Buchnera aphidicola (Macrosiphoniella sanborni): one gene and its partner. The protein of the gene in region 2 interacts with the protein of the main gene of each other region in a pairwise test. Links are inferred from orthologs where the notes say so. Each region holds a gene or a part of one and is shown on either strand. Other genes may lie near its edges.

Evidence for each region.
Region 1: the proteins of D9V74_RS01815 (region 2) and grxD interact in binary tests that used the Escherichia coli proteins (3 or more experiments, as listed by UniProt). The link is inferred for Buchnera aphidicola (Macrosiphoniella sanborni) from one-to-one orthologs.

What each region holds. Positions count from the first base shown.
Region 1 is NZ_CP034864.1:180,107-197,298, reverse strand. The notes cover bases 300-2,993. They hold grxD (Grx4 family monothiol glutaredoxin), read right to left. Parts: upstream 1,969-2,993; coding sequence 1,630-1,968; downstream 300-1,629. Other genes in these bases: nadK (NAD(+) kinase), read right to left, coding at 2,541-2,993; rnt (ribonuclease T), read left to right, coding at 839-1,483; D9V74_RS00890 (Fe-Mn family superoxide dismutase), read right to left, coding at 300-617. Also shown: more of D9V74_RS00890, read right to left, coding at 6-299; more of nadK, read right to left, coding at 2,994-3,419; nucleotide exchange factor GrpE, read left to right, coding at 3,544-4,089; ung (uracil-DNA glycosylase), read right to left, coding at 4,148-4,813; D9V74_RS00855 (peroxiredoxin), read left to right, coding at 4,915-5,508; D9V74_RS00850 (DUF2076 domain-containing protein), read right to left, coding at 5,615-6,367; gyrA (DNA topoisomerase (ATP-hydrolyzing) subunit A), read left to right, coding at 6,638-9,139; nrdA (class 1a ribonucleoside-diphosphate reductase subunit alpha), read left to right, coding at 9,220-11,505; nrdB (class Ia ribonucleoside-diphosphate reductase subunit beta), read left to right, coding at 11,553-12,683; class I ribonucleotide reductase maintenance protein YfaE, read left to right, coding at 12,687-12,950; pta (phosphate acetyltransferase), read right to left, coding at 12,977-15,112; D9V74_RS00820 (acetate kinase), read right to left, coding at 15,176-16,393; nadE (ammonia-dependent NAD(+) synthetase), read left to right, coding at 16,452-17,192. UniProt on the Escherichia coli protein: Monothiol glutaredoxin involved in the biogenesis of iron-sulfur clusters.
Region 2 is NZ_CP034864.1:407,259-414,017, reverse strand. The notes cover bases 1-2,849. They hold D9V74_RS01815 (BolA family protein), read right to left. Parts: upstream 1,622-2,849; coding sequence 1,379-1,621; downstream 1-1,378. Other genes in these bases: rlmE (23S rRNA (uridine(2552)-2'-O)-methyltransferase RlmE), read left to right, coding at 2,691-2,849; greA (transcription elongation factor GreA), read left to right, coding at 2,125-2,604; murA (UDP-N-acetylglucosamine 1-carboxyvinyltransferase), read right to left, coding at 87-1,337; rplU (50S ribosomal protein L21), read right to left, coding at 1-42. Outside these bases: more of rlmE, read left to right, coding at 2,850-3,311; ATP-dependent zinc metalloprotease FtsH, read left to right, coding at 3,372-5,207; glmM (phosphoglucosamine mutase), read left to right, coding at 5,399-6,733. UniProt on the Escherichia coli protein: Involved in cell resistance against acid stress.

The DNA of each region.
Region 1 (17,192 bases), 220 kb from region 2 along the record:
AAAAATTATTTCTGTAAAAGATCTGATGCTCGTTCCCAATTAACAATGTTCCAAAAAGATTTAATATAATCTAATCTTCTATTTTGATATTTTAAATAATAAGCATGTTCCCAAAGATCTAATCCAATAATAGGACTACCAAAAGTTTTAGATATTATTTTACCCATAAGAGGACTATCTTGATTAATAGTAGACACTATTGACAAAATACCATTTTGGTTCACTAACCAAACCCATCCAGATCCAAAATGATTCAATGCTACTGATTCAAATTGTTCTTTAAAAGACTCAAAATCTCCAAATTGTTTTTCTATTTCTCTTTTAAAATCATGTGTTAAAACACTTCCAATTTTTAAACCCTTCCAAAAAAAACTATGATTGATATGTCCACCTGCATTATTACGTAATACATTTTTATTGTCTAAAATAATTTCATTTAAAATCGAAATTAATTCTTCAATAGATAATGAAGAAAAAGTTGTATTTTCTAAAATAGTATTAGTATTATTAATATAATTTTGATGATGCTTAGTATGATGAATTTTCATAGTTTGTTCATCAAAAAAAGGTTCTAATGCATCATATGAATACGGCAAAGCAGGGAGAATGTAACTCATTTTATTTTTCCAATGTCATTATAATAAAAATTATTATACAATATCTTTTAAGTATTAACTTAATGTTATAATATTAAATATTTTTACAAATTATAGTACAATTATTTAATATTATACAAGAATCATTGTACATTTTTTTAAAAGTTACTGAGATAAAATTATCAAAATATATAACAAATTAACTATATTAAACACAAAGTTTTTTAAAACATGAGATTTTGATGTCTACAACTCAATCATTTAATCTATTAAGCAATAGATTTCGCACATTTTATCCTGTTGTTATAGACATTGAAACAGCAGGATTTAATGCGAATACTGACGCAGTATTAGAAATTGCTATGATTACACTAAAAATGGATAATTTAGGATGGTTGCATAAAGAAAATACACTTCATTTTCATATAAAACCATTTAAAGGTTCAATAATAAATTCTGATGCAATAGCTTTTAATAAAATTGATCCATTTAATCCGTTACGTGGTGCAGTTAGCGAGAAAAAAGCAATTCAATCTATATTTGATATAGTTAATAAAGGCATTCAAACAGAAAGATGCACTCGAGGGATTGTTGTAGCTCATAATGCCAATTTTGACCATAATTTTTTAATGGCTGCCATTCATAGAGTAAATATAAAAAATAACCCTTTTCATCCATTTGTAACATTTGATACTGCAGCTTTAAGTGGATTAGTAGTAGGACAAACAGTATTAGCTAAAGCCTGTAAAGCTATTGGATTATCATTTGACAATAATCAAGCCCATTCAGCACTATATGATACTTTACAAACTGCTAATCTTTTTTGCGAATTAGTTAATCGTTGGAAACGATTAGGTGGATGGCCTATTCATAACATGAAAACATAGTATTTCTAAAAATATTTTTTTATGAAAAATATCAAAATAATTCAATAAAAAAAAGATATGACATTAATAAAAACAGATTAGAAAAATAAAATCTTTTATATAATGTCATATCTTACTATTTTAATTATATTTTCTATTTATATTAATTATTCTTCGGATATAATTCTATTATTTTTTACTTTTTCTGATATTAATTTTTTTAACTCACCATTTTCTAACATTTCAAGTATAATACTACAACCTCCAATTAATTCACCATCTACCCATAACTGAGGAAAAGTAGGCCAATTAGCATATTTTGGCAATTCGTTTCTAATATCTGTATTTTCTAAAACATCAACATATGCAAATTTCTCACCACACGCAGATAAAGCTTGTACCGCTTGAGCAGAAAAACCACAACTAGGAGACGTTGGAGTACCTTTCATATAAATTAAAATAATATTATTTTTAATTTGATCCTTTATTTTTTTTATAATATTCATATTTATTCCTGTTTGTAAAATTATACAATATATATATTTAAAAAAATCTTATACTATAAAAACTATTTTTAAAAAACTTTAAAATAATTAATAGACAAAAATATTTTTTTTTGCAATACTTAATTTAAAAGGGGCTGTTTTTGGATTCGACAAAATTATCAACAAAGTAAAGTGCATGCCGAGGAACGGTTTGCCTCGATAAAAACCGTAAAAAAAATAGCTGCAAATAATAAATATAACTATGCTTTAGCAGCCTAAAAAACTGTTTTAAAGCCTTTCCTCCTCAGCCTCCCTCTTAGGACGAGAACAAAGGAAAGTCAAAAAAAGAGAAAACATGTTTATCAAGCTTGACGATGACATGAACAAAAAAATTACAAGCTATATATCTAAAATGTGTTTTTCCAAATTAGATAATGAAATATAATGCAGAAAAACTAAGCATGTAGTGCTTTATTCGTAGAAATTTTGGACGCGGGTTCAAATCCCGCCAGCTCCAAAATCATTTATATTGATAATTAACACATAATATCCATTATTTAAACAAATAGTTTTAATAATAGTTATAAAAATATCTAAAAAAATTTTTTAGACCAATTTAATTTAGAATTTAATATTTTAAAATAGTTATAACTTTTAGGATGAATAAGATTTAAATAATAACCACTCCGACGAATAAATACACGTTCATTTTTCTTTATAGTTAAAATGTTTTGATTATCACAACTAATTTTTAAATTTCTTTCAATATTAGAAAATTTTAAACAAATAACACTATCATTATGAATAACTAATGGACGTGCAGATAAAGTATGTGGAAACATTGGTACTAAAAGAATAGCATCTAAAGATGTTGAAATAATTGGTCCACCAGCTGATAACGAATATCCAGTTGAACCTGTTGGAGTTGAAATAATTAAACCGTCAGCTCTCTGAGAAAAAGAAAATTTATTATCAATATAAACTTCAAATTCTATCATATGAGCCAAATTTTTTGTATGTACAACTACTTCATTAATTGCTATACTAGATTTAGAAATCATTTTTTTTTCACAAATTTGTACATCTAATAAAAATCGATTTTCTAAACAATATTTTCCAGATAATACTTCTGATAATTTTTTTAAACTAGTTGCTGGATTTAAATCAGTGAGAAAACCCAAATTTCCTCTATTAATTCCAATAATTTTAATATCATAAAGCGATAAAATACGTGCTGCGCATAATAGATTACCATCTCCTCCTATTACAATAGCTAAATCACAAGATTGCCCAATTTCAATTAATGTAGCAGTTTTAGGATTATCTAATTTTAGTTCTTGTGCAATAGAAGATTCAACAAAAACCTCATAACCATTTTTTATTAACCATTTATATAATTTTTTATGTGTTATTAATGCACTTGTATAACGTGGACGACCAATAATACCAATAGAACTAAAATATTGATTCATTAAAAAAAACTTCCTAATAAAAAATAACGTAATGTATGTTGTATTTTAATAATAAATAACCTTGAAAGATTAATTATAAACCTTATAATAATTTAATAATTCATATAAAAAAATGGTAAATATTATGGATAATAAAAAGAATCAAAATAGAACAATTATAGAAGATCATAAAGAAAAAATTAATGATATCATTATATGCCAAAATAAAAAAATAGAAGAATTAAAATTACAATTATCTCAAAACCAAAATAAAATTAATGATATTAAATTACGTACATTAGCAAAAATAGAAAACATACAAAAAAATACTTTAGAACAAATAAATATTATAAAAGAAACTGAAATAGAAAAATTCTTAAAAACTATTTTTCCCATCATAGAAACTTTAGAAGATATTATAATATCATCTAACTCATTTAAAAAAAAAGATCAACCTTTCATAGAAGGTATTAAACTTACATTACAATCTTTATTAAATATATTATCTAAATTCGGATTAAAAATTGAAGGCAAAAAAAACGAAGTTTTTAATTCTAAATTGCATACTTCTATTGCGATAGAATCATCTTCAAATATATTACCTAATCATATTATTTCTGTTAAAAAACAAGGATTTACTTTTAATAAAGTATTATTAAGAAAAGCTATTGTAATAATTGCAAAAAAATAATTTTTTAATAATAAAAAATTGAGATATTTAAATTTTAATTAAAAAAATTAATATTTTTTTAAATTGCGAACCAATCAATTGGTTTTTTTCTATTATTTAATAAAATTTGATTAGTTAATGAAAAATGTTTACACCCTAAAAATCCTCTATATGCTGATAAAGGAGAGGGATGAGACGCTCTTAATATATAATGCTTATTTTTATTAATAAAAATATCTTTTTTTTGTGCATTAGTTCCCCACAATAAAAAAATAATAGAATTTCTATATTGATTAATCTTAGAAATTACTGTATCAGTAAAAATGTTCCATCCTATAGAATTATGTGATTTTGGCTTACCTGATTCAACAGTTAAAATAGTATTTAATAAAAAAACACCTTGATTAGCCCAACTTTCAAGACATCCATGTTTAAAAATAACATTTTTTTTAAAATCACTATTTAATTCTTTATATATATTCTGTAAAGAAGGTGGTATATTATAAGATTTAGGAACAGAAAAAGATAAACCATGTGCTTGATTTTTTGAAAAATACGGGTCTTGTCCAAGAATCACTACTTTTATATCATTGAAATGTGTCAAAATAAAAGCGTTAAATATATCTTTTTGTTGAGGATAAATCGTTTTTTTTAAACGTTCTTTTTTAAGAAATCGCATAATATCAATAAAATACTTTTTTTTTTCTTGTGATAAAACATCTGTCCAAGATAAAATTTTTTTCATATTTTTTTCCATTTTAGTAAAGTTTCAGCTAAAAATGATATTTTAACATTTTTTACAATTAAAAAATATTTTTTTAATATTATAAAAATTAAGGAGAAAATATGGTTTTAGTAACACAAACTGCTCCAAACTTTATCGCTCCAGCAGTTTTATCCAACGGTAAAATTATTGAAGATTTTGATCTGAAAAAATATTCTAATAATCAATCTGTCATATTATTTTTCTGGCCTATGGATTTTACTTTCGTTTGCCCTTCTGAAATCATTGAATTAAATCAACTCTATTTAGAATTTGAAAAAAGACACGTCAAGATTGTAGGAGTATCAATTGATAGTGTTTTTGTTCATCAAGCATGGCAAAACATATTACCTAAAAATGGTGGTATTGGAAAAATTCTTTTCCCTATGATCTCTGATATAAAACACGATATTCAAAAAGCTTATGGTATTGAACATCCCAAATTAAGTGTAGCATTAAGAGCTACATTTTTAATTGATTCTAATTGGATTATACGTCATCAAATTGTTAATGATTTACCATTTGGTAGAAACATTAAAGAAACCATACGTATGGTAGATGCATTAGATTTTCATAATCAATTTGGAGAAGTGTGTCCTGCTAATTGGACTAAGGGAGAAAAAGGCATTAAAGCTTCTTCCGAAGGAATTGCTGAATATCTCAGCAAATATTCTTAAAAAAAATTAAAGTCAGCAAAAAAATATTTTATGCTGGCTTTATTTTTTTTAAATTTTAGACTAATAGATATAGATAACAAATAATATATGATTATAAAATATTTTTTTAAATGAAATTATCATCATCAGTATCAAAATTATTCACATCATCAACATCGCTACTGAAGTCTTCTGCAGTACATTCATTATATTTGTTAGAATCTATAATATCATCAGATTGATAATTCACTAAATCACTTTGTGTGTGATTATCAAAAAAATGTCTTTCTGCATTATCATCTTGATTGAATTTATTAACCGTATCAAAGATTTCTTCTTCTGGTTTATTCACATGATTAAATGCACTCATTAACATATTTCCTAAAATCATACCACCAGCCACTCCTGTTGCTGTTTGTAATGCACTACTTAAAAAACCACTACTTCTAGTAGCACTATTTCCGATTGTATTATTAACTATAGGTGAAGGTTGAGTAATAGATGATGGAGGTAAATTAGTAGCATGCGTTTGTGAAATATTTTCTTTATTTCTCCAAATATTATTAGACATTGGTTGAGAAGATTGAAAATCAGTATTTTTTTTAAAAAAACTAGATAAAAAACTAGGCTTTTTATTTGATATTTCTTGATTTAATACTTGAATTCTTTTTTCTAATTCTTCAATTTTCATACCCATTTTTTTTATAGCTGTTTCTTGAATCAATATTGTTTGAGTCATATAATAAGGAGAAGAAGGTTGTTTAGAAACCAAATTTTGAATTAAGTTGTCTGCTGATACATCTCTTTCAGACATGTTTAATTCAGTATTTTTTAAGCGATAAAACAAATTTTCTATTAAATTCTTTTCTTTATCTTTCATAATTGCATCTCATTGTTAAGTTTAAGTTATATATTATGCAATATAATATTACTTTTTATGCAATATAATATTACTTTTAACAATTTTAATATTCATAACTATTTTTTATATTAATACTTTCATTTAAAATAAACAAATATTTTTAATATAAAAAATATCTTAAAGTTATTTGATATTCAGAATAATGTTCTTTATATGCATCTAATTGTTTAATTATGTTATACTTTTCTACTTAATTAAATTACTTCTTATTAAAGAGATGAAAGCTTTATGAAAGAACCTGAGAAAAAAATTATACAGGTCAATATTGAAGATGAATTAAAAAGCTCTTATTTAGATTATTCTATGTCTGTAATAGTCGGAAGAGCATTGCCGGATGTTCGAGATGGTTTAAAACCTGTTCATAGAAGAATACTATTTGCAATGTATGTTTTAAATAATGATTGGAACAAACCATATAAAAAATCTGCTCGAGTAGTAGGTGATGTCATAGGAAAATATCACCCACATGGTGATTCTGCTGTATATGATGCCATAGTTCGTATGGCACAAAAATTTTCATTACGTTATATGCTTATTGATGGTCAAGGTAATTTTGGTTCTATAGATGGTGATTCTGCCGCAGCAATGAGATATACAGAAGTACGCATGTCTAAAATAGCCCATGAATTATTAAGTGATTTAGAAAAAAACACTGTTGAATTTTTACCGAATTATGATGATACTGAAAAAATCCCTGAAATACTACCGTCCAAAATACCGAATCTTTTAATCAATGGTTCTTCTGGTATAGCTGTTGGTATGGCGACAAATATTCCTCCTCATAATTTATATGAAGTAATTAATGGATGTTTGGCTTATATTAATAATCAAGATATTACTCTTGAAGAACTTATTAAACATATTCCAGGACCAGATTTTCCAACAGCAGGTATTATAAATGGAACATTAGGAATCAAAGAAGCTTATCGTACAGGAAAAGGAAAAATTTATATTCGCGCACGTCATACAATTGAAAAAAATAAAAAAAATAAAAAAGAATCTATTATTTTTGATGAAATACCTTATCAAGTAAATAAATCACGTTTAATTGAAAAAATAGCAGAATTAGTAAAAGATAAAAAAATTGATGGAATTTCTGGTTTACGTGATGAATCTGACAAAGATGGAATGAGAATTGTTATAGAAGTTAAAAAAGAAGCAATATCAGAAATTATTTTAAATCAATTATATTCGTTAACACAATTGCAAATATCTTTTGGTATTAACATGGTTGCTTTATGTCAAGGACAACCAAAGATTTTATCTTTAAAAGAGATATTAAAAAATTTTTTATCTCATAGACAAGAAATAATTATTAGACGTAGTATTTTTGAATTAAATAAAATTTCTCACCGTCTTCATATTCTTGAAGGATTAAATACTGCTTTTATCAATATTAATCTAATTATTGAAATAATTAAAAGTGCAGGAAATTCAAAAGATGCTAAAAATTTAATTATTCAAAAAGCATGGACATCTCATAATATTACACAATGTTATTCTCCTTTTAATAAAAATATTTTATCTGATAATAAAAAATATCATTTTAGTGAAATACAGGCACAAGCTATATTAGATTTACGTCTACAAAAATTAACTAATTTAGAACAAAATAAAATTTTTTCAGAACATAATAATTTAAAAAAGAGAAAAAAAGAATTAAAAGAAATACTTGAAAATCCAAAATGTATGTTGAACGTAATTCAATCAGAACTCTTATCTATACAAAAAAATTTTAGTGATAAAAGAAAAACAAAAATTACTAATCACCATACTGATATTAATTTTGAAGATTTAATTAATCAAGAAGATGTAGTAGTCACACTATCACATTCAGGATATGTAAAATATCAACCTCTTTCTGATTATAATGCTCAAAGACGTGGTGGAAAAGGTAAATCAGCTGCAAAAATAAAAGAAGAAGATTTTATAGAAAGTTTAATAATAGCAAATACACACGATACTATACTATGTTTTTCTAGTAGAGGAATTTTATATTGGATGAAAGTTTATCAATTACCTGAATCTAGTAGACATGCGAAAGGAAAACCTATAGTTAATATTTTACCATTGAGTGCCAAAGAAAGAATTACAGCTATATTACCTGTCCATGAATATAAAGATAATCTTAATATTTTTATGACTACCGCTCATGGAAGAGTAAAAAAAAGCTCTTTAAAACAATTCAAAAAACCTAGATTTGCTGGCATTATTGCTATTAATTTACATGCTAATGACGAATTAATTGGCGTAGCGTTAACTGATGGTAATAATAATATTATGTTATTTACGCAAAACGGTAAAGTAGTACAATTTTTAGAAACAAGCGTACGCACCATGGGACGTACTGCTTCTGGAGTAAAAGGTATTAAAATTAAAAAAAATGATAAAGTTGTATCATTAATCGTACCTAAAAATAAAGGATGTATTTTAATAGCAACACAAAATGGATATGGAAAACGTACTAAAATTACTGATTTTCCTATTAAATCTCGTGCTACTCAAGGTGTAATATCAATTAAAATTACAAAAAAAAACGGGAAAATTATAGGAGCAATACAAGTAGTCGAACAAGATCAAATCATGATGATTACTAATGCAGGTACATTAGTTAGAATTAGAGTTTCAGAAGTAGGAATACTCAGACGAAATACACAAGGTGTTATATTAATAAGAACATCAAAAAATGAAAAAGTAGTTGCTTTACAAAGAATTATTGAACCTATGTAAAAAAACTGTTTATTTGTTATTTATTAAAGTAAATTCAATAAATACATCTTTATACTATTTAAAAATAAGTTAAATTTATTATGAAAAATAATCTCTTTGTTACTAAACGTGATGGAAGAACAGAAAAAATTAATTTAGATAAAATTCATAAAGTACTTAATTGGGCATCAGAAGGATTAAATGACGTCTCTGTATCACAAGTAGCGTTATGTTCTCGTATTCAATTTTATAATAATATTACTACTATTAATATTCATGAAACTATTATTAAAGCTGCAGCTGATCTAATATCACAAAAAACACCAGATTATCAATATATGGCTGCAAGATTAGCTATTTTTCATCTTAGAAAAAAAGCTTACGGTCAATTTACGCCACCAGCATTATATGATCATGTAAAAAAAATGGTAAAATTAAGGAAATATGACAAAAAATTATTACAAGATTACTCTTATTCAGAATTTTTACATATGAATTCTTTTATTGATCATTGGAGAGATATGAATTTTTCATATGCTGCTGTAAAACAATTAGAAGGAAAATATTTAATACAAAATCGAATCACTGGAGAGATATATGAAAGTGCACAATTTCTATATATTTTAATATCTGCATGCTTATTTTCTCGATACCCTAAAAATATTCGCATGAATTACATTCAACGTTTTTATAATGCTATTTCAACATTTAAAATTTCTTTACCAACACCAATTATGTCTGGCGTTAGAACACCTACTCGTCAATTTAGTTCTTGTGTATTAATTGAATGTGCTGATAATTTAAATTCTATTAATGCTACTGCAAGTACAATTGTTAAATATGTTTCTCAACGTGCAGGAATTGGTATCAATACAGGACAAATCCGAGCATTAGGCAGTCCTATTAGAAATGGAGAAGCATTTCATACTGGTTGTATACCTTTTTATAAATATTTTCAAAGTGCAGTAAAATCTTGTTCACAAGGCGGAGTTAGAGGTGGTGCTGCAACCGTTTTTTATCCTATTTGGCATTTAGAAGTAGAAAGCTTGTTAGTATTAAAAAATAATAGAGGAATAGAAGACAACAGAGTACGTCATATTGACTATGCAATTCAAATTAATAAATTAATGTATCAAAGAATGTTGTCTGGAGAAATGATAACATTATTTAGTCCTTCTGATGTTCCTGATTTATACGAATCTTTTTTTTCTAATCAAAAAAAATTTGAAGAAATATATATAACATATGAAAAAAATACAAATATAAGAAAAAAAACTATTAAAGCATTAGAATTATTTTCATTAATAATGCAAGAACGAACTTCTACTGGACGTATTTATATACAACATGTTGATCATTGCAATTCACATAGTTCATTTAATCCTCTTCTTGCGCCAATAAGACAATCTAATTTATGCTTAGAAATTACTTTACCAACAAAAGCATTAAACGATGTTAATGATATGAATGGAGAAGTTGCACTATGTACGTTATCAGCTTTTAATTTAGGTATGATTAAAAGTCTTGATGAATTAAAAGAATTATCAATATTATCTGTTCGCGCTCTTGATGAAATATTAGAATATCAAAATTACCCAGTAATATCAGCTAAAAAATCAGCTATGTCTAGACGTTCTCTGGGAATTGGAGTAATTAATTTTGCTTATTACTTAGCTAAAAACAAAGTTCGTTATTCAGATGGTAGCGCAAAAAATTTAACACATAGAACTTTTGAAGCTATGCAATATTATTTATTAGAAGCTTCTTGTCAACTAGCAAAAGAAAAAGGAAAATGTTCTTTATTTCATCATACTAATTATTATTTAGGTAAACTTCCTATTGATACATATAAAAAAGATATTGACAAAATATGTCATGAACCACTCCATTTTAATTGGGATAAATTACGTTTAAAAATAAAACAATATGGTTTAAGAAATTCAACATTATCTGCTTTAATGCCTTCAGAAACATCTTCTCAAATATCTAATGCAACCAATGGAATTGAACCTCCAAGAGGTTTTGTTAGTATTAAGGTATCTAAAGATGGAATATTAAGACAAGTAGTACCAGAATATAAAAAACTAAAATCAGAATACGAATTACTTTGGGAGATGCCAAATAATATAGGATATTTACAACTTGCTGGTATTATGCAAAAATTTATTGATCAATCTATTTCAGTTAATACTAATTATGATCCAAAAAAATTTTTAAATAACAAAATTCCCATGAAACAACTTTTATATGATTTACTATTCTCTTATCAACTTGGTATAAAAACATTATATTATCAAAATACTCGCGATGGTTCTGAAGATCAGAAAAATATTATATCTGAATCTCAATTCGAAAACATATGTGAAAGTGGTTCATGTACTATATAAAAATATATAATTAAATTTAATTTTAGGTTAATTAAGGTTAAATATCTATGTCTTATACAATTTTTTCAAAAAAAAAAAATGATCAACTTAAAGAACCAATGTTTTTTGGACAACCTGTCAATATTGCACGATATGATCAACAAAAATACAACATATTTGAACAATTAATTGAAAAACAATTATCATTTTTTTGGAGACCTGAAGAAGTAGATCTTTCTCGTGATCGAATCGATTTTCAAAACTTACCTGATCATGAAAAACATATTTTTATTAGTAATTTAAAATATCAAACATTACTTGATTCAATTCAAGGGAGGAGTCCAAACATCGCCTTTTTACCAATTATTTCTATTCCTGAACTAGAAACATGGATTGAAACATGGTCTTTTTCAGAAACTATTCATTCACGTTCTTATACATATATTATTAGAAATATTTTTAATTCTCCTTCTTTGATATTTGAAGATATTATTTCAAATAAACATATTAATAATCGCGCACAAAATATTTCTATTTATTATGATGAATTAATCGAACTCACTAGTTATTGGCATTTATTAGGTGAAGGTATTCATATGATTAATCAAAAGAAAATTGATATAAATTTAAAGTCTTTAAAAAAAAAACTATATCTATGTTTAATTAGCGTTAATGTTTTAGAAGCCATTAGATTCTATGTTAGTTTTGCATGCTCATTTGCATTTGCAGAAAGAGAAATTATGGAAGGTAATGCAAAAATTATTAGATTAATAGCACGTGATGAAGCATTACATTTAACGGGGACACAACACATATTAAACATCTTAAGTAATATAGAACATGATAAAGATATGAAAAATATAATTTTAGAGTCTAAAAAAGAAGCAATTAATATATTTCTTATAGCTTCGCAACAAGAAAAACAATGGGCTGAATATCTATTTAAAAATGGTTCTATGCTTGGATTAAATAAAGATATTTTATTTCAGTATATAGAATATATTACTAATATTCGTATTCAATCTCTTGGTTTTTCTCCTCTTTTTCAAAAAAAATCTAACCCTATTCCTTGGATTAACGATTGGTTAACTTCTGATTATATACAAAACGCACCTCAAGAAACAGAAATTAGTTCATATTTAGTCGGTCAAATTGATTCAGAGATATCTGATCATGAATTTAAAAAATTTCAATTATAAAATATGAAAAATGCTATTATTAAAATAATAAATGTTCAAAAAAAAATTATTTATAAAGACAATATTTCACTATTATCTGTATTACAAATAAATAAAGTTTATATAGAATATCAATGTTGTTCTGGATATTGTGGTATATGCAGAATTGAATTAATCAAAGGAAAAGTATTTTATTTAATAAAACAGCCAATGGCTGCTTTATTAAAAAAAAAAGACATACTTCCATGTTGTTGTAAACCATATGGCGATATTATAATTAAAATTTAAAATAAAAATTATAAAAATCTACTATATTATTCAGATTGAATTGATGTTAATGCAATAGTATAAATTATCTCTTCTACTGAAGCACCTCGTGATAAATCATTTACTGGTTTTCTTAATCCCTGTAATATTGGACCAATAGACATTATATTTGCAGAACGTTGCACAGCTTTATAAGCTATGTTCCCAGAATTTAAATCCGGAAAAATAAATACATTCGCCGATCCTACGATCGGTGAATATGGTGCTTTTAATTTACGAATTGATTCTGAAATAGCAGCATCATATTGAATAGGACCATCAATAATTAAATCAGGTCTTTTATTTTTAACAATCTTAGTAGCTTTTCTTATTTTTTCAACTTGAGACCCACTTCCAGAATAACCAGTTGAATAAGATAACATAGCAATACGTGGTTCTATTCCAAATATTTTTGATGACTCCGCTGATTGAATTGCTATTTCTGCTAATTCTTCTGAATTAGGATCTATGTTAATACCGCAATCACTATAAATTAAAACTGTATTTGGTAATAACATAAAAAAAATAGATGATACTAAAAAATTATTAGGATGTGTTTTAATAATCTGTAATGCTGGACGTATAGTATCTGATGTTTTATTAATTGCCCCAGCAACTAATCCGTCTACTTGATTAGCTTCTAATATTAAAGTTGCTAAAAAAATATTATTTTCTATTTGTTTCTCAGCAGTTAATTGATCCAAACTTTTATCTTTTCGAATTTCTAAAAGACGTGAAACATATTTTCTTTTTATAAGAGAAGGATTAATAATTTCAACATTTTTATGTAAATTAATATTATTATTACATGCTATTTGATAAATTTTTTGAGAATCTCCTAATAATACACATTGTGCAATATTATCTGTATTACATATTGAAACTGCTCTTAAAATTCGAACATCATATGATTCTGGTAATATAATACGTTTATTTTTTTTCTGTGATAGAATTTTTAAACGATAACAAAATTCTTTTGGTGAATATGTCTTGATATAATTATTATTTTTATTTATAAAAAAAATATTAGAAAAATCAAAAAAACTAGAAATAAATTTTTGTAATTTTTTAATATAAAGATCATCTTTGAAAGTAATATTATAATTAAAATTTTGTAATTTAGATAATATATCTATTGTATATTTTTTTGTAAAAAAAACAGAAATAGATTTTTTAATTAATAACCTGCATAAAAGAATAATATTTTTTTTTGAGTCAAACGCTCCCGTGAATATTACGCAACAAATATTATTATTTTTGAGATCTAATAATTTTATAATGTTTATAAAATTATCTATACGACTAAAAGAAACAATTACTAAAGTATTTAAATACTTTTTTTTTAACATATTTTCACTACTTTCATCAAATATAATTATTTCTTCTATAATATGATTTTTATTTTTTATTAAATAAATATATTCTATATTTAAAAAATAAAAAATATCTAAAATATTGATTTGTATAATATTTCTATTCCAAGGAATACAAGCTATCACCGAAAGAAAATCATCTGTAAAATTTTTTTTTGAAATTTCTATCTGCTTTGTTGTTTTATTAAATTCTTTTAAAATCATTAGTTTCTTTATAAGAGAATTTGTTCTTTCTAAAAAAAAAGGGTTGTTAATTTTATTAAAAATAATACCTAAAACATTTTTATATCGGTACTGTCTTAAAAAAAAATGTATTTCTTCTTCTTTGTTTTTAATACATTGTTTAGAATTATTATTTAAATTAGCTATAAATATTATTTCTGCATCAAGATTTTGAGAAAGATCATAATTAATTTTTGCAGAATTAATATTCTGATTCTTCTTTATACCTTTAATTAAAATTAATTCATGTATTTTTTTTTTTTTATAACATATTTCCATCACTTGATTAAATAAAGATATATATTCTGGAGAATCAAAAAAAGACTTTGAAAAATCTATATCATCCAATATATGAATAAATTTAGAAAAATATTTTTTAATAATTAATGTAGTGTGATCTAATTGATTTTTTATGCAAGAGAAATATAATATAGATTGAGAAGATTGTTTATTGATTCGTTGTTTATAAAAAAAATAAACAATACTTAAACTTATTGTAGTTAAACCAACATCTTGATCTAAAGGAATTAACATTATAATACGCGACATAATTATCCTATATATATTTTTATATATCTATTTTTAATATAAATAAAACTCACACTAAAATAACTATTTTTTATTAATTATCTTAATAGTTTCTTTAGCTATTGCTAATTCTTCATCTGTTGCAATCACAAATACTGGATGAGAAGAGGATTCAGTAATCAATCCTGATTTTCCTCCTACAGTAGAACAATTAAGTTTAGAATTAATTTTAAAACCTAATAAAAAAAGTTTAGAAAAAACTAATTCTCGAATTAAAGATACGTTTTCTCCAATACCACCAGTAAAAATTACTGCATCTAAACGATTTTCCATTAAACTCATATAACTTGCAATATATTTAGATAAACGATGACAAAAAACTTGAACAGATCTTTTTGCTTTTTCTGTTAAATGATATTGTTTCTCGAAATAACGAAAATCACTACTAACACCACTTAAACCTAATAAACCTGATTTTTTATTTAAAATCATTTCAATTTCATCTATACTCATATTAAGTTGTTTATACATAAAAAAAATAATTGCAGGATCTATATCTCCACTTCGTGTACCCATAACTAAACCTTCTAAAGGTGTTAATCCCATAGAAGTATCGACACATACTCCATTACAAATAGCTGCAATTGAACATCCGTTACCTAAATGACATGTAATTAAGTTTAAAGAATCAAATTTTTTATTTAAAATAACAGAAATTTTATAAGAAACATACTTATGACTGATACCATGCGCACCATAACGTCTAATTTGATATTTTTTATAAAAGTTGTATGGTATGGCATACAAAAAAGAACTTTCAGGCATATTTTGATAAAAAGATGTATCAAAAACTGCTACATTTTTATCTGATAAAATAGGATATTTTTTTATAACTGTTTGAATTCCAATTAAATTTGCTGGATTATGTAATGGCGCAAAACAAATATATTTTTTAATACAAGTTATGACATAGTCATTAATTAAACTAGATTTTTTAATTTCATTACCTCCATGTACTACTCTATGTCCTATCCCTATTATATTATTAAAAATATTTTTTTGTTTTAATAAAACTTCATCTATAATAAAATTTAAAGCATCTTCATGGTTCATATTTGAACCTATTTTTTTATAATATTTTTTTTCTAAACAACACCATTTAATATATGTTTCTGATAAAAATAAACATTCTACAATACCAGATAAATATTTTTTTTCATTTTTAGGATCTAATATTGCAAATTTTATAGAAGAACTACCACAATTTAAAACTAAAATTAAATTATTCAATTTATTATCCACAATTATAATATAGTTAAATTCAAAAATATTTTATTTTACTAATAATTAAGAGACTGTTATGTTACAAAAAAAAATTATAAAATTAATGAAAGTAAAATCAGTAATTATTCCAAAAATTGAAATTCAAAATTGTATTAATTTTCTAAAAAAATATCTATTGCAAAATCTTTCTCTAAAATCTTTAATAGTAGGTATTAGTGGAGGTCAAGATTCCACATTAACAGCAAAATTATGTCAAATGACTATTCAAGAGTTAAGACATGAAACAAACAACACTTATTATAAATTTATCGCATTAAGAATGCCATATGGAATTCAATCTGATGAACAAGATTGTCAAGATGCTATTCATTTCATAAAACCAGATCAAATTTTTAACATTAACATCAAACAAGCAGTTTTAAGAAGTGAAAAATCTTTACAAAAATCAGGAATTATAATTTCAGATTATGTACGAGGTAATGAAAAAGCTCGAGAAAGAATGAAAGTACAATATAGTGTTTCTGCTATGTATAATGGTCTAGTCGTTGGAACAGGAAACGCAGCAGAACATCTTACTGGATTTTTTACAAAATTTGGTGATGGTGGAACAGACATTAATCCAATTTATCATTTAAATAAAAGACAAGGTCGATTATTATTAAAAGAATTAAATTCTCCTAAACATTTATATTCTAAAAAGCCTATGGCTGACTTAGAAGATAATTATCCTCAACAAGATGATGAATCTATTTTAGGTGTTACATATAATGTCATTGATTCTTATTTAGAAGGAAAAAAAATAGATTCACACAAACAA
Region 2 (6,759 bases):
TGCTTTGTATTGTTTTCCACCACTTATAAAAACTGCATACATAAAAACTCCAGTTATATTATTTTAAATTTTACAAAATATGATACTTATATAATTTTTATATCAGCTCCTAATTTATTTAATTTATCAGGAAATGAATCGTATCCTCTAAAAAGATGATGAGCATGATTAACTATTGTTACACCTATAGCAATACAGCTTGCTAATATTAATGTAGCTGATCCCCGTAAATCGCTACACAAAACATCAGAAGATATTAATTTCGGTATACCAAAAGATGTAATAGTATTATTTTTAATTTTTATTTTAGCACCCATTTTAATTAATTCAGAAGCATAAATAAATCGATTTTCAAAAATAGTTTCAGTGATGCTACCAACACCGGTAGAAATTATATTCAATAATGTAAATTGAGATTGCATATCTGTTGGTAATCCTGGATATGGAGCAGTTTTAATATTTAAAGATTTTGGACGTTTTCCTCTCATATCTAATTTAATCCAATCTTTTCCTGTTGTAATTTTAGCTCCAGATTTACTCAAATGAATTAATACATTTGTTAAATGTTTAGGTTCTGTTTTATGACAAATAATATAACCTTTTGAAATTGTCGCTCCTATTAAAAATGTTCCTGTTTCAATTCTATCTGGAATAATTTTGTGTGTCCCACCTTTTAACTTTAATACACCGTGAATATATATTTTTTTACTACCTGCACCAGTGATATTGGCACCTATAGAATTTAAAAATTTTGCAGTATCAATAATTTCTGGTTCGCAAGCTGCATTATCAATAATAGTTAAACCTTCAGCTAATGTAGCAGCACTCATTATTGTAATAGTAGCGCCTACACTAATTTTTTCCATAAAAATATATTTTCCCTGAAAACGTCCTTTAACATGAGCATTAATATAATTTTTATTTATATTAATAGTTGCACCTAATTGAGTTAAACCATGTATATGTAAATCTATTGGTCTACTACCTATTTTACATCCGCCGGGTAAAAATATTTTAGCTTTTCTAAAACGTGCTAAAAGAGGACCTAGAGTCCAAATTGATGCTCTAATTTTATTAATTAAATAATATGGTGCACAAAAAATATTTATTGAACTTGTATCAATGTGAAGTATTTTATCTTTTTTTATTTTAGCCCCTAGATGTATAAGTAATTTTAGAGCTATTTGAATATCAGTTAAATTAGGTACATTACTAATTTTAATTTTTTCTTCTGTTAATATAGTCATAAATAAAATTGGTAATGCTGCATTTTTTGATCCAGAAATAATTACATTACCATTTAAGTGTTTATTTCCTTGTATGCATAATTTATTCATGTATTAATAAATCTCTATTATATTTTTTTGAATAATAATTATTAATTTTTTATTTTTTCCCATTCTTCGTCTGTATAAGAAGTAATAGATACTGCATGAATATGTTTTTCTGTAATCATTGGAATTAAAGGTGCATAAACTATTTGTTGTCGTTTTACTGAACTGAATCCTTTAAATATTTTTCCAATAGCAATGATTTGAACATGTTGATTGTCTCCTGTAACGTATATTTTTGTTAAATCTAATTGTTTTATGAGTAATGATTTGATTTGTTTATTATCCATTTTGAAATCTGCTTGTGATTTTAGTCTTTTTTAATATAAATGATTTTTTAATATTGATGTTATGGAATTTCATGATGATAAATAACATGAGGTTATTAATATTTTAATTGTAAAAGTTCAAAATAGTGAATCTAAATTGTTAAAATTTTGATAAATTGTATTGTTTAATTTAAAATAGATAAGTATATTTTAAAAATATTTTCATAATCTATAAAATTCTATTAAATAAATATTTTTAATACAAAATGCTATCTTTAATATCTCACTTCAAAAATATAAAAATATAATATACGATACATATCATATTTAAAAAAATATAATGTTATTATATATAGTTATCTTTTTATATAGTTATCTTTTAGTTATTTTTAATACTTATAGTTATTTTTAATACTTAGTTATTTTTAATACTTATTATAATTTAACAGGTTTAAAAATTTTAAAAAGTATTTTTTATAAGTTGTTTGAAAATATTGTATCAGTAGAAAAGGAGTATTTGTATTATGATTAATTTAATCCCCATGACTGTGCGAGGTGCAGAAAAACTTCTTCAAGAACTAAAAATATTAAAAACGATAAAACGTCCCCGTATTATTCAAGCAATAGTAGAAGCTAGAGAACATGGTGATTTAAAAGAAAATGCTGAATATCATTCAGCTCGTGAAGAACAAAGTTTTTGTGAAGGAAGAATTAAAGAAATTGAGTTAAAATTATCTAATTCTCAAATTATCGACATAAAAAAAATATCTAATACTGGTCGAGTGATTTTTGGTACTACTGTTACAATTTTAAATATAAACAGCAATGAAATATTTACATATAAAATTGTAGGAGATGATGAATCTGATTTTAAAAAAAATTTAATTTCTATTAATTCTCCAATCTCAAGGGGTCTTATTGGGAAAAAAATTGGTGATATTGAGAATATTTCTACACCTGGTGGAAATGTTGAATATAAGATTTTAAAAATTGATCATATATAGTATGAATAAATGAAAAATACAAATATTTGTTTTATTTAATTTTATAAAAAACATCAATTCAATAATAAAATCAAACTAGTGCAAATATGATTTCTAAAAAAAAAAGAAAAAGTTCTCGTCATTGGCTTTTAGAACATTTGACTGATCCATATGTTAAAGAAGCAAAAAAAAATAATATACGTTCAAGAGCTTGGTTTAAATTAGAACAACTAGATAAAAATAATAAATTATTTAAAACTGGTATGAATATTATTGATTTAGGTGCTGCTCCTGGAAGTTGGTCTCAATATGCCGTGAAAAAGATAGGAACAACAGGTTCTGTTATAGCATGTGACATCTTACCTATAAAACCAATCACAGGTGTTAATATTTTTCAAGGAGATTTTCGTAATCAAAAAATATTAAATAACATGCTAGATTCTTTTAAAAATATTACTTTTAATTTAGTGATGTCAGATATGGCTCCAAATATAACAGGACATTGTTCTATTGATATGCCTCGTATTATTGAATTGTCTAGGTTAGCATTAAAAATATCAAATGATGTTTTATCCAGAAATGGTATATTTTTATTAAAATCATTTCAAGGGGAAGGTTTTAACGAATTATATCAAGAGATTAAGATATTTTTTAAAAAAGTGAAAATCTGTAAACCTAAAACTTCTCGAACAAGATCTCGAGAAATCTTCATTATAGCGACCAGATGATATAATATCTGTGTTGTTTTTTAAATATAGATTGAATGAGAGGTTGTTCCTTTGAGTGACATGGTTAAAAATCTGATCTTCTGGTTAGTTATCACAATTGTATTAATGTCTGTTTTTCAGAATTTCAATACTAACGATGTAAATAATCACAAAGTTGATTATTCAACTTTTTTATCCGAAGTGAATCAAGATCAAGTTCGTGAAGCATATATTAATGGACGTATGATTAGTGTTATAAAGAAAGATAGTAGTAAATATACTACCTATATTCCCATTAATGATCCTAAACTTTTAGATAATCTTTTAACAAAAAAAGTCAAAATTATTGGAGCAATTCCAGAGGAACCTAGTCTTCTTATCTCAATTTTTATTTCTTGGTTTCCTATGTTATTGTTAATTGGGGTATGGATTTTTTTTATGCGTCAAATGCAAATAGGTGGTGGAAAAGGTGCAATGTCGTTTGGAAAAAGCAAAGCACGAATGCTATCAGAAAATCAAATTCAAACTACTTTTGCAGACGTTGCTGGATGTGATGAAGCAAAAGAAGAAGTTAGTGAATTAGTTGAATATCTTAAAGAACCTAGTCGTTTTCAAAAATTAGGAGGAAAAATCCCTAAAGGTGTGTTAATGGTTGGTCCACCTGGTACTGGTAAAACATTACTTGCTAAAGCAATAGCTGGAGAAGCTAAAGTTCCCTTTTTTACGATTTCTGGTTCTGATTTTGTTGAAATGTTTGTAGGTGTTGGTGCTTCTAGAGTTAGAGATATGTTTGAACATTCTAGAAAATCTGCACCATGTATAATTTTTATTGATGAAATTGATGCAGTAGGTCGTCAAAGAGGAGCAGGATTAGGTGGTGGTCATGATGAAAGAGAGCAAACATTAAATCAAATGTTAGTAGAAATGGACGGTTTTGATGGGAATGAAGGTATTATTTTAATAGCTGCTACTAATCGACCTGATGTTTTAGATCCAGCTCTTTTACGCCCAGGTCGTTTTGATCGTCAAGTGATTGTTCCTCTTCCAGATATTCGTGGAAGAGAACAAATTTTAAAAGTACATATGAGAAAAGTACCTTTATCTAAAGATGTTGACCCTATGATTATCGCTCGTGGTACACCTGGTTTTTCAGGTGCTGACTTAGCCAATTTAGTGAACGAAGCTGCTCTTTTTGCAGCTAGACTTGATCATCGTGTAGTCTCTATGTTGGAATTTGAAAAAGCTAAAGATAAAATGATGATGGGTTCTGAACGCAGATCAATGGTTATGAGTGAATTTCAAAAAGAATCAACAGCATATCACGAAGCTGGACATGTTATTATTGGAAGACTAGTTCCCGATCATGACCCTGCACATAAAGTAACTATTATTCCAAGGGGCCGTGCATTAGGTGTCACGTTTTTTTTACCTGAATCAGATACATTAAGTATTAGTCGTCAAAAATTAGAAAGTCAAATATCTACTTTATACGGTGGTCGTTTAGCTGAAGAAATTATTTATGGTTCTAAAAATGTATCTACTGGGGCTTATAATGATATTAAAGTTGCTACTAGTTTAGCACGAAATATGGTAACACAATGGGGGTTTTCAGAAAAGTTAGGGCCTTTATTATATGCAGAAGAGGAAGGAGAAATATTTTTAGGTCGTTCTGTAGCTAAAGCAAAACATATGTCAGATGAAACAGCTAGAATTATTGATGAAGAAGTTAAACTATTAATTGAAGTAAATTATAAAAGAGCACGAAATATTTTAAATGAAAATATTGACATATTACATGCAATGAAAGAAGCATTAATAAAATATGAAACAATTGATGCATTTCAAATAGATGATTTAATGGAAAGAAGAGAAGTCCGTAAACCTATAGGATGGATTGAGACAGAAATTAATAAATAGTTTTTAATTGAGAAATATAAATATATTTTATATAAATATTTTTAAAAATATTTATTTTTTAATGTTTAGTATTCTTTCATTGAAAATATCTTAAAATAAGATGAAGTGACAAAGGTATTATAACTTCATCTTGTTTTTAATATTAAACTAATATAAAAATATTTTTAATAATGATACAGGGATAAATAGTCATGACTCTTTTAAAATATTTTAAAACAGATGGAATTCGCGGAAAAGTAGGACATCATCCGATTACACCAAATTTTTTATTAAATTTAGGATGGTCAATTGGTACAGTGTTGGGAAAAAATAAGAATAAAAAAATAATTATAGGAAGAGATACACGCATTTCTGGATCTATGTTACAGTCTATTGTAGAATTCGGAATTTTATCTACAGGAGTGTCTACTTTATTAGCTGAGTGCATCCCTACTTCAGCGATTGCGTATTTTACAAGATTTTTTAATGCTTCTGGTGGTGTTGTAATTTCTGCTTCTCATAATCTTTTTTATGATAATGGTATAAAAATTTTTTATAAAAATGGAATTAAATTAACTAAAAAAATTGAATTGAATATTGAAAATTATATAAATGATACTTTTTGCTATTCGAATATTAATCACTTTGGTTTTTCTCAACATATAATTAATCCTGAAAGGCAATATATAAATTTTTGTAAAAATACTTTTCCTAAAAATATAAATTTATCATATTTCACTATTGTTTTAGATTGTGCGAATGGTGCAACATCTAATATAGCATCAAAAGTTTTTCAAGAATTAGGTGCGAAGGTAATCACAATTTCTGCTAATCCTAATGGAGTGAATATAAATGAAAATTCAGGATCAACTAATACTGTACAATTAAAAAAAAGGGTTTTGTTAGAACAAGCTAATATTGGATTAGCATTTGATGGTGATGGAGATCGAGTAATTATGATAGATCATTTAGGAAATCAAATAAATGGAGATCAAATAATTTATATTATTGCAAAAGAATATTTAAAAAATAAACAATTATTAGGTGGTGTAGTTGGAACTTTAATGACTAATATTGGTCTAATTTTAAGTTTAAAAAAATTAGGAATTCCTTTTTATCAAGCAAAAATAGGAGATCGTAATATATATCAAAAGATGAAGGAAAAAAAATGGATACTAGGAGGAGAACAATCAGGTCATATTATTTTATTAGATAAACATTCTACTGGAGATGGAATTATAGCAAGTTTACAAGTATTTTTAAGCATGATTAATAATAATACGTCTTTATATCATTTAACACATGAAATAAAATTATTTCCCCAAGTTTTGTTAAATATCTCTTTAAAAAATAAAAAAAAATTTTATCAACATGTAAAAATAAAAAATATTCTTAATAAATATCAAGATATTTTAGGAAAAAATAGTCTTGTTTCCATCCGTGAATCTGGAACAGAACCATGTGTGAGAATTATGGTACAAGGTGAGAATTATTCTAAAGTGCATGAATTATCTCAATATATTTCTGAGACGATTAAATTACTGTGACAGTATTAAAAATATTTGTTATATAA